One region of the Streptomyces sp. YGL11-2 genome, then DNA from elsewhere that is predicted to be linked to it. Evidence: riboswitches for the same ligand, from Rfam matches in the RefSeq annotation. Region 1 holds a riboswitch; the other holds the start of a gene.
What was found. Region 1 has a riboswitch for ZMP and ZTP ahead of ACO1BR_RS07050 (bifunctional 5,10-methylenetetrahydrofolate dehydrogenase/5,10-methenyltetrahydrofolate cyclohydrolase). Riboswitches for the same ligand answer to the same signal wherever they lie in the genome.
Positions count from the first base shown of each region.

Region 1 (7,144 bases):
AGTCACAGGCGTGGCAGCACCCCTCGCGCGTCTTCCGCGACCACGGCCCCTCGAACTCCGAGGAGCAGCACACCTTGCAGGTGCAGCAGAGTCCGATGGCGAGCGCACAGCCCTCCCAGAAGCCGCGGGGCTTCTTCGGCTCCTGCGGAATGTGCGGCATCCCGCCGCCCCCGCCACCCGGTCCGCCGCCGTAGCCGCCGCCCTGGCCACCGGGCGGCACGGGGCCTCCTCCGTTGTACGGGTTCTGCTGGCCGTCGTACGGGCCACCGGCCGGCGGCTGGCCGTACTGGGGCGGCTGGCCGTATCCGTTCCCGTTGCCGTACGGGTTCTCGTAGGGATTCCCGGGGTTGCCGTACGGGTTCGGGTTGCCGCCCTGGCCGTCGTACGGGCCCGGCGCCCCGTACCCCTGGTGGGAGCAGCCGGCCGTGCCGAAGGCGCGGTCCACCGACCGGCGCAGCTCGTGCACCAGCAGGACATGCACCAGCTTGGAGTCGGTGAACTCCACGTCGCGCAGGGCCAGTCGGATGCCGTGCAGCGCGTCGTCGCACAGCCGGCGGGCCTCCGCGAGGTCGGCGCCGGTGGCGGTGATCGGGTTCCAGGCGCCCTCGGCGGCGTCGGACGTTCGGTCTTCCACGGCGTCGAGGAGGTGCGCCAGCCGCCCGAAGAGCCGCCCCGCCTCGGCCAGCGGCGCGGCGTTGCCCGGCCGGCCGGCCAGCACCGCGGTGTGCGCGAAGGCCGCGGCGGTCGCCGTCTCGGTGGGCTCGGTGACGACCGTGAGCGGCGTGCCCGGCCCGGCCAGTTCCTCGATGCCCACCTGCCGGTCGACCGCGTCCACGAGTACGGCGGTGTCGAAACCGAGCGTGGCGCCGGTGCGCGCCCCGGCCCGGTCCCATCCGGCGGCGACCCGGCGCGCCGCGGCCGCCATCGGGCGACGGCGCAGCACTCCGTTCCCGTCGGCGACGTGGTCGCGTATCTTCGCCGAGGCGAGGACGAGGGAGACCGACGCCGCCAGCCGCGCACCCTCCCCCTTCGCCACCGACGCGGTCCGCATGCCGCGCAGCGGGCAGGGCCCGGCGGTACGGCGCCGGAGGTCCGCCGGGCCGGACTGAGCGTCCGTCAGCACGGAGACGATCAGTCCGTCGTAGTTCGTGACGATGCGGGCGAACTGCCCGTGATCACCACGCAGCGCGAGGCAGAGACCGCACAGATGGGCCATCCACTCCGCCTTGAGCCCTTGGGACAGGCGGTGGGCACAGGGCCTGACGATTCCGAACACGTGAAAACAAACCCCCGGGAGACTTCGACATGGGCCGGCAGCGGCAGCGCATCGTATCCACCTCGCCCATGACCTGCGCACTCAGCCCGCGCAGGGAGATGCCGCGGGCCGCAGTTGCCACAACATGCCCTCGTCGTCCGGGTCATGGCTTCGGTGCCCCGTTGTCGGATCCGGCCGACGCCTCCCGATTCCCGCCCGATTCCCTCCCGTTTCACTCTTTTCACTGATAGCGAAGGTTCGTCCCGTGATGGCAGCATGACTCCGCTCAAGTCACAGGCAGTGCAGGGACATTGGGAGAGCTATGAAGACCGTGCGATATCTGGCCGCCTCCTGCGTCGCGGGACTGGCGCTCGGCGCGGGACCGGCGCTGGCCGCGGGAGCCGCCGCGGCTCCCGCGGCCACCGGCTCCACCACCGCACGGCCACCGCACCAGGCCCCCGTCCCCATCGGCAGGGGCAGAGTGCTGACCGGCGCCGACAACGGCCGCACCGTCACCGTGCGCCCCGGGGAGACGGTCACCGTCCGGCTCAACGGCCGCCGCGCCCATGGCGTCACGTTCTCCTGGAGCGCCCCGAGGTCCGGCAACTCCGCGGTCCTGCGACAGACCGACGGGGGCACGACACCGACCGGCGACGCCGGCGGCCGTTTCCGCGCCGGCCACCGCGGCACGGCCGGGCTCGGCGCGCGGCGCACCTGCCGCGCCGGTCACGGGCACGTCTGCCCGCACGTGGTCGTCACCTGGCGGGTGACGGTCAAGGTGTCCTGACGCAAGGCCGGTTGCGCCCCGAGCGGCCGGTATCCCCGCCGCGGGCCCGGAACCCACGGCGCCGGGGCGTCGCCGCCCCCGCGAGCCCCGTCGCCCGCTCCTTGTCAGGACCTGTCAGAGGCCGACGCCCCCAGTTGCCGGGCCGCCGCGTCGACGGTCTGGGTGAGGAGGGTGGCGATGGTCATCGGGCCGACGCCGCCGGGGACCGGCGTGAGCAGGCTCGCGCGGGTGACCGCCGAATCGAAGTCGACGTCGCCGACGTTGCCGGGGTTGTAGCCGGCGTCGATGACGACCGCGCCGGGCTTGATGTGGTCCCCGTGGAGAAAGCGGGGGCGGCCCACCGCAGCGATCAGCACATCGGCCTCCCGCGTGACGGCGGCGAGGTCGGTGGTGCGGGAGTGGCAGTAGGTGACGGTGGCGTCGCGGCCGAGCAGCAGCATTCCCACAGGCTTGCCGAGGATCGCGCTGCGGCCGACCACGACGGCGTGCTTGCCGGTCAGGTCGACGTCGTAGTGGTCCAGGAGCCGCAGGATGCCGCCGGGTGTGCAGGACGCGAAGCCCTCCAGGCCGAAGCTCATCCCGGCGAAGGAGTGGAAGGTCACGCCGTCGACGTCCTTGGCGGGGGCGATCGCCTCGAAGGCGGCGCGCTCGTCGATGTGCGGGCCGGCCGGGTGCTGGAGCAGGATCCCGTGGACGCCGGGGTCGTCGGACAACTCGCCGATCGTGTCGACCAGCTGGGCCGTCGTGGTGACGGCCGGCAGCGCGATGTGCCGGGAGCGGATGCCGGCCTTCTCGCAGCGGGCGCGCTTCATCCGCACATAGGTCACGGAGGCCGGATCCTCACCGACCAGCACGGTGGCCAGACACGGGGCCTGGCCGGTCTGCCGGGTGAGGGCCGCGGCGCGCTCGGCGGCCTGCTCGACCATCCGGCGGGCGAGTGCGCTGCCGTCCATCAGGCGAGCGGTGGATGCGGTGGTCTGCGGCATGGGCTGCTCCTGAGCGTCGCGGGAAATCGCCCAGGCGCACGGCAGGGACCACGGAGGCCGAGCCGCTCCCCGGTGGTACTCCACCCAAGCGCCAGTCACGGCTCGGGACCACTGTAGGCGATGGGCGGCCGCGGTTCGAAGGCGGTGCGGCGGGGCACGGCGCCCCCGCCGCCGTCAGGGGCCGGGCTGGCCGGGGGTCGAGGGATACGGCGTGCTGGCGGCCTCCCACTGGCTGAGGATGCCGTCCCAGTCGTGCTGGGTGACCGTGACGGCGCTGGGATCCCAGGTGGGGGGCGAGGGCACCGGCGCCGGCTGGGGTGTCCACGCGGCATGCGGATCGTGCGGTGTCCAGGGGGCGGTGTGCTGCTGCGGCATCCAGGGGGTCTGCGGCTCGTAGGGCGGGAGTGGCGGGTGTTCCTGGCGGGGCAGCGAGGTGGTGTCGGGCTGCTGGACGGGCGGGACGTCGGTCATCCGGCGGTGGCGGCCGATGCGGTCCGACGGCGGACGGTGGTGCAGGCGTGGCTCGGAGGCGAGTTGATGGGCGCGGGCGGCCAGGATGGAGACGTCCAGGCCGAGTTCGGCGGCGAGCGCGCCGAGGTCCACGCCGTTGTACCGGCTGTTCACGAGGACCGCGTCCAGGGCGGGCGACCAGGACGGTTCCGCGGCGGGGGGGTGCGTGGGGGCGGCGTACGGCTGCTGGGCTGGGCGGGGCGGGACGTAGGAGGCGGAGTCGGCGGGGGTGGGCGGGGCGGAGGGCGGGCCTGCGGCGAACGTTCCCGTGCGGCTGCCGCTTGCGGCACCCGCCATGACTCTTCTGGCGGTGGCGGCTGCGGAGCTGGGGGCGGATGCGGCGGCGCTCGTCGCGGCGGACAGCACCGGCTCCGGTTGTGGAGCTTCGGCCGGTGGGGCGGGGCGGCGTTCGCGGGCGGACTCCTCCAGCAGGCTCTTGGCCACGGCGCGGGCGTCGTCCTTGCCGACCGTGCGGCGGGCCAGGCGTACTTCGCGGGCGTCGAGTCCGAGCAGGTCGGCCACCACCTCGTCGCTGCCCACGGTCACCGCGAAGGCGGCCAGGGTCCGCGAGCGGCGCGCCTCGGCCTCGTCGAGGAGTCCTTGCGTCCGGCGGACCTCGTCATCGCTGCTGCAAAACGCCTGGGCGAGTACCGCGTGGCGCTCCCACAACTCCCTCGGTTCCATGTCAGCGACAACGTTTTATAGCCGATGTTGGTCCGGTTATCGACGAGAGATCACTGTAAGAGGTGATATTCCCTGCAAAGGGGACGGGGCTTTGGGATGTTATGCGGGGAAGCATCCGAAGGTGCTCCAGGGCGTATGCAGTGACCATCTGATGGAGTGAATCGTTTCTACGGCCATGAGTGCTCCCTCGTCCGTCACTGTCGCCGGTCACGGTCAGACCGCCTTCGTCCCCAGCCCCGTGATGCACCACCCGACGCTCCCGGCTCCGGGTCCCGTCCCCGTACCGCCGCGGATCACCGCGGAAGTGCGGATCAACGCGGAAGTCCTGAGACAGACGCCCGTGTACGCGGGCCTGGTGAAGATCTGGGCGGAGCGGTCCGCCACGGTGCCCGGAGTCGCCGATCCGGAGTGGCAGCGGCTGGTCTCCTACCGCGCGCTGATGGAGGAGACGGAGACCGCGCTGGCGGCGCTGCGTCCGCACCGGGCGCCGGATGTGCTGCCGCCCCGCCGGCCGATGCCCGGTCCGTCCCTCTCCATCGAACTCTCGGCGCCGCGCGGCCCGTTGCGGCCGGTCGTCCACCATTGACGGTGCGTCGGCGGGACCGCCGGCCGCGGTGCGGTGCCGCCGCGCGCGCTCGGCGAACGGCGGGCGGTGATCACGCAGGCCACCGCGGTGCACGGCCGGGGACCGCCGGTGTCCGTGATCGTCGCCCGCTCCGGGAGGGCCACGGCGCAGCGTCGGGACGCCGTCCGGCCGGGCCTGCGCGGGGCCCGGCCGGAGTACCGTTGAAGGGTGGAAACGGCCGGTTTCCGCGCCGGGGACGGGTTCGCGTCATGGTCGCGGTTTCGGGCGAGAACGGAGACCTCGGGTGAGCGCGACGGATGAGGTGGACTTCAATCCGATCGGGGTGATCGGTCGGGTGACCGTCTCGATCCCGAGCGACGGACCGGGCGAGGTGCTGCTGCCCGTAAGGGGCGGGAGCGAGGCGTTCGCGGCCTGGTCCGGCGGCCGGCCCATCGCCCGGCACACACAGGTGATCGTGACGGACCGGACCTCGGCGCGGTCGGTGATCGTCGTGCCGCTGCCCGCCGCCTGACCGCCCTGCGCGCGGCATCCGCCCTTCCGCGCCGCCCCGTGCACCCGCCCCGACCGAGGCCGGTCCGACGAGACCAGGAGCCTTGCGATGTTGTTCTGGCATGTACCGGCGCCCAATGAGGCGCTGTTGATCTCCGGTTCGAAGCGCCGGGCCGGGGACGCGCAATTCCGTATCGTCACCGGCCATGGGTGCTGGGTGATGCCCGTCAAGCAGAAGGCCAGCGTGCTGTCACTGTCGTTGCGGGAGTCGGAGATCTCCGAGGACTGCGTCACCCAGCAGGGGATCCGGCTCGCGGTACGGGCGGTTGCCGTGTTCAAGGTCGGTGACGATCAGGCGTCCATCGCCAATGCCGCCCGGCGGTTCCTGGACGAGCAGCGGAGCATGGAGGAACTGGTGGGGCGGATCTTCGCCGGCCATCTGCGCTCGATCGTCGGCGGACTGACCGTCGAGCAGATCATCCGCGAGCGCGACCGGGTCGCGCAGGAGGTCAAGGAGGGCAGCCACTCGGAGATGGAGAAGCTCGGGATCGTCGTCGACGCGCTGCAGATCCAGGAGATCGGCGACACCTCCGGCTACATCACCAATCTCGCCGCGCCGCATGCCGCGGCGGTGGCCAGCGCCGCGCGGATCGCACAGGCCAAGGCGGATCAGGAGGCGACCGAGCGGGAGCAGCAGGCAGCGGCGCTGAAGGCGCAGTACGAGCGGGACACCGCGATCAAGCGGGCCGGGTTCCTGGCGGAGACCGAGCAGTACAACGCGCGGGCGGCGCAGGCCGGTCCGTTGGCGCAGGCCAGGGCCTCGCACGAGGTCATCGAGGAGCAGACGGCACTGGCGGAGCGGCAGGCGGCGTTGGCCGCCCGGCGGCTGGAGGCCGAGATACGGCGGCCGGCGGACGCGGAGGCGTACCGGCTGCGCACGCTGGCCGAGGCGCAGCGGGACCGGGTGCGGTTCGAGGCGGATGCCCGTGCGTACACGGAACGGGAGGTCGCCCGGGCGCGCGCGGACGCGAACAGTGCGCTGGCGGCTTCGCTGCGGGACGGCAACCAGGAGCTGATCGCCGCGAACCGCACGGTCGAGAATCTGCCGGCGCTGGCCGAGGCGGCGGCGAAGGGGATCTCCGGGTCCCGGCTGACGGTGCTGAACGGGACGGACGGGGTGAACGACATCGTCTCGGGGATCGTCGGCCAGGGGCTGGCCATTCTGGGCAGCCTGAAGACGGTCACGGGGACGGAGCGGGGCGCGGGGGCGGCGGGCGCGGCCGCACCCGGCGGGGCGTCCGGGCCGGAGGGCGGGGCTCGTACGACGGCGGAGGCGCCGATGAGCGACGGGGCGGGGAGCCCGGTCATGCCTGTGGGCTCGGGTCGTCGACCCGAGCCCACAGACGCGACGACGCGACGGGACGGCTAGAGGACGCCGAGGACACCGAGGCCGAGGAGGCCGTCCCGGCCGAGACCGTTGCCTTCGGCCGCTTCGGGGCGGGCGAGGTCCTCGCGGTGGCCGCGGTCGCTGCCGCGGTCGTTGCCGCGGCCCTCGTCTTCGCCGCCGCGGCCCTCGTCGTCACCGCCACGGCGGCCCTCGTCGTCACTGCGGCGGCCCCCGTCGTCACCACGGCTGCCGTGGTCATCGTCGTCGTAGCGGCGGTGGTCGCCACGGCGGCCGTAGTCGTCGTCGCGGCGGAGGTGATCGCGCCGGCTCTCGCCGCTGCTGCCGCCGTGGCCGTGGTGGCGGCCCTGGGTGTGGTGGCAGCGGGCGTGCGTGCTGTGCGCGTGGCACATGGCGGTGTGCGCGTGGTCGTGGGGGGCCGCGGTCGCGGCGCCGGTCATCG
Region 1 is NZ_JBNHIN010000004.1:146,599-153,742, reverse strand. Features, by position in the region: gene ACO1BR_RS07060 (DUF5685 family protein) at 1-1,276, opposite strand, end outside; gene ACO1BR_RS07055 (hypothetical protein) at 1,578-2,042, shown strand; gene ACO1BR_RS07050 (bifunctional 5,10-methylenetetrahydrofolate dehydrogenase/5,10-methenyltetrahydrofolate cyclohydrolase) at 2,147-3,028, opposite strand; ZMP/ZTP riboswitch at 3,050-3,137, opposite strand; gene ACO1BR_RS07045 (hypothetical protein) at 3,203-4,222, opposite strand; gene ACO1BR_RS07040 (hypothetical protein) at 4,398-4,808, shown strand; gene ACO1BR_RS07035 (hypothetical protein) at 5,092-5,319, shown strand; gene ACO1BR_RS07030 (SPFH domain-containing protein) at 5,407-6,726, shown strand; gene ACO1BR_RS07025 (hypothetical protein) at 6,723-7,144, opposite strand, start outside.

Region 2 (7,144 bases), on a different contig from region 1:
AACGACACCCGGTCGAGCCCCGGACCGTCGTAGTCCGTGTGCACCGGCACCCCGTCGTCCCCGGTCCGGTCGCCCGGCTCCATCCGGAACCCCATACGGGTGTGGTAAGCGATCGAATCGTGGTTGTTGGGGCTGGTGATGCAGCGGACCCGGGTCCGTCCGGCCTCCCGGGCGAGGGTGAAGAAGCGCCGGTAGAGGGCGCTGCCGACGCCGCCGCGCTTGCCGTCCGGGCACACTCCCACGAAGTGGATGTACGCGGTGTCCGGTTCCGTCTGCGACAGGAAGCCGATCAGGAACGCGTGCAGCGTCCCGTCGGCCCGCTCGACCAGGAAGCTTGTCCCGGCGAAGTGCTGCAGGAACAACCGCGGTACGAGCAACTGCCGTTGCAGCACCCCGGCCTCCCCGCCGAGCCCGCCCCACCAGCCGGCCAGCGCCACCTGGAGCCGCGCATGGTCCACCGGCGCGGGGTGGCGCACGGTCAGCTCGCCGGTCAATCGGCCCGGCACGGGAGGGCGTTCGGCTGTGTCGGCTATGTCGTCGGCTGCGTCCACGGCGTCGTCATCGCCCTTCGGTCGGCGAGCGGAGTACCTGAGGGCGTCAGCCTAGGAGGCGCACCGCCGGGACGGCCCGCGGGGTGCCTTTCCGGGGGCCTCCCACTACGGGTGGACTGCTACGGGGTCTCCGCCGCCACCGGCCCCGGCTCGCCCTCGCCCCTGCCCCTGGCCACGTCTCCGGAGGCAGGCGCGCCCGCCGCCGTTTCCGCCGCCGGGGCCTCGCCGAAGCGAGCCAGAGCCAGGGCGCCCACCACCGCCAGCGCGAAGCCGGCCACGGCGAGCGGGGCCAGGCCCGCGCGGGTGCGGTCGCCGAGCCAGGCGACGCCGACCAGGGCCGGGCCGAGGGTCTCGCCGATCACCATGCCCGCGGTGGCCGCGGTGACCGAGCCGCGCTGGAAGGCGGTGGTCAGCAGGAGGAACGCGGCGCCGCCGCCGATCACCAGGGCGTAGCTCGCGGGGTTGGTGAGGAGGTCGAGCGGCGCGAAACCGTCGATGAGGCGCACCGCGACCTCGACCACGCCGAAGCCGAAGCCCGCGCCGAGGCCCAGCGCCGCCGCACGGGCGCGCTCCGGCAGCCGGCCGGCCAGCGCGCCGGAGGCCAGTACGGCGACCGCGAAGACCAGCACCCCGATCCGCAGCCCGGGGGTGCCCCGCAGATGCCCCTCGGCGCCGGACGACAGCGCCAGCATCGCCAGCCCGCCGCAGACCACCGCCACGGCCAGCCACTCGGCGCGCGCCAGCCGGGTGCCCAGGAGGGGCGCCGCGACCACCGCGGTGACCGCGAGGGTGGCCGCCAGCGCCGCGCCGACCGTGTAGATCGGCAGCGACCGCAGGGCCACCAGCTCCAGGAGGAACCCCAGCCCGTCCAGCGTCAGCCCGAGCAGATAGCGCCACTGGGTCAGCACCCGCAGCAGCAGCCGGGCGTCCACCCCCGAACCGGTGCCGGGGGTGGTGTCCCGCGCGGCCACGGCCTGGAACACGGAGGCGGTGCCGAAGCACAGCGCGGAGGCGAGCGCACAGATCATCCCGAGGAGCATGGACCGACTGTACGGGGGGATCGCGGGGAGGCCGTAGGGGGCGGCCGCTCCCCGGCCCCTGCCCTGGTCACACCCCCAACACCTCCCGCACCCGTGCCAGCCCCCAGTCCAGGTCCTCCCTGCTGATCACCAGTGGCGGGGCGATGCGGATGGTCGCGCCGTGGGTGTCCTTGACCAGGACGCCGCGGGCCAGCAGCCGTTCCGAGACGGTGCGGCCGTCGCCGCGTGACGGGTTGACGTCCACCCCGGCCCACAGGCCGCGCCCGCGTACCGCGTCGGCCGCGCCGCGTTCCAGCAGCGGCGCCAGTTCGCGGTGCAGGTGGTCGCCCAACTCCGCGGCCCGCCGCTGGAGTTCGCCGGTGCGGAGGATCGCGATGACCTCCAGCGCCACGGCGCAGGCGAGCGGGTTGCCGCCGAACGTCGAGCCGTGCTCGCCGGGCCGGAACACCCCGAGCACCTCGCGGGAGGACACCACCGCCGACACCGGCACCACCCCGCCGCCCAGCGCCTTGCCGAGCACGTACATGTCGGGCACCACGCCCTCGTGCTCGCAGGCGAAGGTCCTGCCCGTACGGCCCAGGCCCGATTGGATCTCGTCGGCGATGAACAGCACGTTCCGGGCCCGGGTCAGTGCGCGTACCCCGGCCAGGTAGCCGGGCGGTGGGACGAGGACGCCCGCCTCGCCCTGGATCGGCTCCAGCAGCACCGCCACCGTGTCGTCGTCGACCACCGCCTCCAGCGCCGCCAGGTCGCCGTACGGCACGATCGCGAAGCCGGGGGTGTACGGGCCGAAGTCGTCGCGCGCCTCGGGGTCGGTGGAGAAGGAGACGATGGTGGTGGTGCGGCCGTGGAAGTTGTTGTCGGCGACGACGATCTTCGCCCGGCCGTCCCGGACGCCCTTGACCCGGTAACCCCACTTGCGGGCCGTCTTGATCGCCGTCTCCACCGCCTCGGCGCCGGTGTTCATCGGCAGGACGAGTTCCATCCCGCACAGCTCGGCGAGCTGGGTGCAGAAGTCGGCGAAGCGGTCGTGGTGGAAGGCGCGCGAGGTGAGGGTGACCCGCTCCAGCTGGGCGCGGGCGGCGTCCAGCAGGCGGCGGTTGCCGTGCCCGAAGTTCAGCGCGGAGTACCCGGCGAGCATGTCCAGATAGCGCCGGCCCGCCACATCCGTCATCCAGGCGCCCTCGGCGGTGGCCACGACGACGGGCAGCGGGTGGTAGTTGTGCGCGCTGTGAGCCTCGGCGGCGGCGAGGAACTCTTCCGGGGACGTCACGGGGACTCCGTTCGGTAGGTCGCACGAGCCGGTGCGGTGGTACGAGCCGGTGCGGTGGTACGGGCCGGTGTGGTGGTGCGGGCAGATGCACTCCGGCCCCCTCTTCATTGTTCCCGCCGGGCGGGCCGGGCGCCCGTCACGGCCGTACGGGCCCGAACGCAGCGGGCGGGCAGCCCGTAGACTGCCGGTGCGCACCGCGACTGGCGCACGGGGAAGCGACCCCGAGGGAGCGGTGCGCGGCGACAGACGCGAGGTGCCGCCCGCCTGGGTACCCCGGGACCACGACCGACCCGATCGATCGCCCCGGAGGACGCCATGACGGCACATCCCCCCGCCCATCCCGCACCGCATGCCCCCGCCCATCCCGCGCTGCACGCCCCCGCCCATCCCGCCCTGCAGGTCGCCGATCCCGAACTCGCCGCGCTGATCGGCGCCGAGGAGCGGCTCCAGGCCGACACCCTGCGGCTGATCCCCAGCGAGAACTACGTCTCGGCCGCCGTGCTGGAGGCCACCGGCACCGTCCTGCAGAACAAGTACAGCGAGGGGTACGCGGGCCGTCGCTACTACGAAGGCCAGCAGAACATCGACCTCGTGGAGACCCTGGCCGTCGAGCGCGCCAAGGCCGTCTTCGGCGTCGAGCACGCCAACGTCCAGCCGTACTCCGGCTCGCCCGCCAACCTCGCCGCCTACCTGGCCTTCGCCGCGCCCGGCGACACCGTGCTCGGCATGTCGCTGCCGATGGGCGGGCACCTCACGCACGGCTGGGGCGTCTCGGCGACCGGGACGTGGTTCAACGGCGTGCAGTACGGCGTCCGGGCCGACACCGGGCGGATCGACTTCGACGAGGTCCGCGACCTGGCCCGCAAGGAGCGCCCGAAGATCATCTTCTGTGGCGGTACGGCCGTGCCGCGCACCATCGACTTCGCCGCGTTCGGCGAGATCGCCCGCGAGGTCGGCGCGGTACTCGTCGCCGACATCGCGCACATCGCCGGCCTGGTCGCGGGCGGCGCCCACCCGTCGCCGGTCCCGCACGCCGACGTGATCGCGACCACCACCCACAAGACCCTGCGCGGCCCCCGCGGCGCCATGCTGATGTCCCGCGCCACGCACGCCAAGGCCATCGACAAGGCGGTCTTCCCCGGCCTCCAGGGCGGCCCGCACAACCACACCACCGCCGCCATCGCGGTCGCCCTGCGCGAGGCCGCCGCCCCTTCCTTCCGGGACTACGCGCACGCCGTCGTCGCCAACGCCAAGGCGCTCGCCGAGGCGCTGCTGGCCCGCGGCTTCGACCTGGTCTCCGGCGGTACCGACAACCACCTGGTGCTGATCGACCTCACCTCCAAGGAGGTCCCGGGCAAGGTCGCCGCCAAGGCGCTGGACCGGGCCGGGATCGTCGTGAACTACAACACCGTGCCGTTCGACCCCCGTAAGCCCTTCGACCCGTCGGGCATCCGCATCGGCACCCCCTCGCTCACCTCCCGCGGGCTGGGCACCGAGCAGATGCCGCAGGTCGCGGAGTGGATCGACCGGGGCGTTTCGGCCGCCGCCAAGGGCGACGAGGAGGCGCTGGCGGTGATCCGCACGGAGGTGGCGGAGCTGATGGCGGCCCACCCTGCGCCGGGGCTCGCGACCGCCGGCTGAGTGCCCCGGTGACCGCCGGCCGAGCGGCCCCCTGACCGCCGGCCGAGCGGCCCGGCGACCGCACGCCGGGGAGTACCGCGGACCTGAGACAATCGGTGCCATGGCTCTCGAAAGTCCGCGTGTACTCTCCGGTATTCAGCCCACCGCCGGCTCCTTCCACCTCGGCAACTACCTCGGTGCGGTGCGCCAGTGGGTGGCGCTGCAGGAGTCCCACGACGCGTTCTACATGGTGGTCGACCTGCACGCGATCACCGTGCCGCAGGATCCGGCGGAGCTGCGCCGCAACACCCGGGTCGCCGCCGCTCAGCTGCTGGCCGCCGGCCTCGACCCGGAGCGCTGCACGCTCTTCGTGCAGAGCCATGTGCCCGAGCACGCGCAGCTCGCCTGGGTCATGAACTGCGTCACCGGCTTCGGCGAGGCGTCCCGGATGACGCAGTTCAAGGACAAGTCGGCCAAGCAGGGCGCGGACCGCACCACGGTCGGCCTGTTCACCTACCCCGTGCTGATGGTCGCCGACATCCTGCTCTACCAGGCCGACCAGGTCCCGGTGGGCGAGGACCAGCGCCAGCACCTGGAGCTGACCCGCGACCTCGCCGAGCGCTTCAACACCCGCTTCGGCCAGACCTTCACGATGCCGAACCCGTACATCGTCAAGGAGACCGCGAAGATCTTCGACCTCCAGGACCCGTCGATCAAGATGAGCAAGTCGGCGTCCTCACCCAAGGGCATCGTCGACCTCCTCGACGACCCCAAGGTCACCGCGAAGAAGATCAAGAGCGCCGTCACCGACACCGACACGGTCATCCGCTTCGACCGCGAGGCCAAGCCCGGCGTCAGCAACCTGCTCACCATCCTCTCCACCCTCACCGGCCAGGACATCCCGTCGCTGGAGCGCTCCTACGAGGGCAAGATGTACGGCGCGCTGAAGACCGACCTGGCAGAGGTGATGGTCGACTTCGTCACACCGTTCCGGGACCGTACGCGGGAATATCTGGACGACCCCGAGACGCTGGACACGATCCTGGCCAAGGGTGCCGAGAAGGCCCGCGCGGTGGCGGCCGAGACCCTCGCCACCGCCTACGACCGGCTCGGGTTCCTGCCGGCCAAGCGCTGACCGGACAGGGCCGGGGACGCCGCCGCGTAAGGTGCGTCCCCGGCACACTGAGCAGGAGGCGTGGGCGCCACACACGAGGCGCACCGCGAACGTCAGGAGGGAGAACGCAGTGGGGACCGTCACGCTCGGCGTTTCGCTCGCGGTCCCGGAGCCGTACGGCAGCTTCCTCCAGCGGAAGCGCGAGAGCTTCGGGGACCCGGCCGCCTCCGGCATCCCCACCCACATCACCCTCCTCCCGCCGACCGAGGCCGACGCCGACGGCCTCCCCGGCATCGAGCGGCACCTCGCCGAGGTGGCCGCCGCCTGCCTCCCCTTCCCGCTCCGCCTGGAGGGCACGGACACCTTCCGGCCGCTCTCGCCCGTCGTGTACGTGAAGCTGGCCGAGGGAGCGGGCGGCTGCACCGCCCTCCAGGACCGGGTGCGCGCCGCCTCCGGTCCCTGCGCCCGCGAGCTCCAGTTCCCGTACCACCCGCACGTCACCGTCGCGCACGGCATCGCCGAGGACGCCATGGACCGCGCGCAGACGGAGCTGGCCGACTTCTCCGCCACCTGGACGGCCGGCGGCTTCGCGCTCTACGAGAAGGGGCCCGACGAGGTCTGGCGCCTCCAGCGGGAGTATCCCTTCGGCGGCGCGGGCCGCACCGGCACACCCGCGGTGGCGGTGCCCCGGCAGGCCGGCGAGGCGGAACGCGCCCGTCCGCCCGCGCCCTCCTGCTGAGCGGGCGCCCGCCCCGCCCGGCTCACAGCGGCAGCCGGCGGAACACCGCCCGCGGCACGTGCCGCAGCACCGCCATCACACAGCGCAGCGCCCCCGGTACCCACACCACCTCGCTCCGCCGCCGCAGCCCGTGCTCGATCGCCTCGGCGACCGCCTCCGGCGTGGTCGCCAGCGGCGCGGCGGGCAGCCCGGCCGTCATCTTGGTGTGCACGAACCCGGGGCGGACGACCAGCACGTGCACGCCGGTGCCGTGCAGCGAGTCGCCGAGTCCCTGCGCGAGGGCGTCCAGGCCCGCCTTGCTGGAGCCGTAGACGAAGTTCGAGCGGCGGGCCCGTTCGCCGGCGACCGAGGACAGCACCACGAGGGAGCCGTGGCCCTGGCGGCGCAGCGCCCGGCCGCAGATCAGGGCGGCGGACAGCGCGCCGGTGTAGTTGGTGGCGGCCACCCGTACCGCGCCGGCCGGCTCCCGCTCGTCGCGCGGCTGGTCGCCGAGCACACCGAACGCCAGCAGCACCATGTCGAGGTCGCCCTCGGCGAAGACCTTGCCGAGCACCTCCTCGTGGCGGTCGGTGTCCAGCGCGTCGAACGGGACCGTACGGACCTGTGCGCCCAGCGCGCGCAGCCGCCCGGCCGACGCCTCCAGCGCCGGGGAGGGCCGCCCGGCCAGCCAGACGGTGCGGGTGCGCCGGGCGGCCAGGCGCGCGGCGGTGGCCAGCCCGATCTCGGAGGTGCCGCCGAGGACGAGGAGGGACTGGGGGCTGCCGAAGGCGTCTTTCACGGGAGCGGTCCTCACGGGGTGGGGTGGGT
Region 2 is NZ_JBNHIN010000007.1:106,204-113,347, reverse strand. Features, by position in the region: gene ACO1BR_RS10865 (GNAT family N-acetyltransferase) at 1-551, opposite strand, end outside; gene ACO1BR_RS10860 (hypothetical protein) at 671-1,591, opposite strand; gene rocD (ornithine--oxo-acid transaminase) at 1,659-2,864, opposite strand; ZMP/ZTP riboswitch at 3,051-3,141, shown strand; gene glyA (serine hydroxymethyltransferase) at 3,180-4,505, shown strand; gene trpS (tryptophan--tRNA ligase) at 4,606-5,619, shown strand; gene ACO1BR_RS10840 (2'-5' RNA ligase family protein) at 5,729-6,337, shown strand; gene ACO1BR_RS10835 (decaprenylphospho-beta-D-erythro-pentofuranosid-2-ulose 2-reductase) at 6,360-7,115, opposite strand.
Region 2: it holds a riboswitch for ZMP and ZTP, as region 1 does, so the genes downstream of both, glyA (serine hydroxymethyltransferase) here and ACO1BR_RS07050 (bifunctional 5,10-methylenetetrahydrofolate dehydrogenase/5,10-methenyltetrahydrofolate cyclohydrolase) in region 1, are expected to answer to the same signal.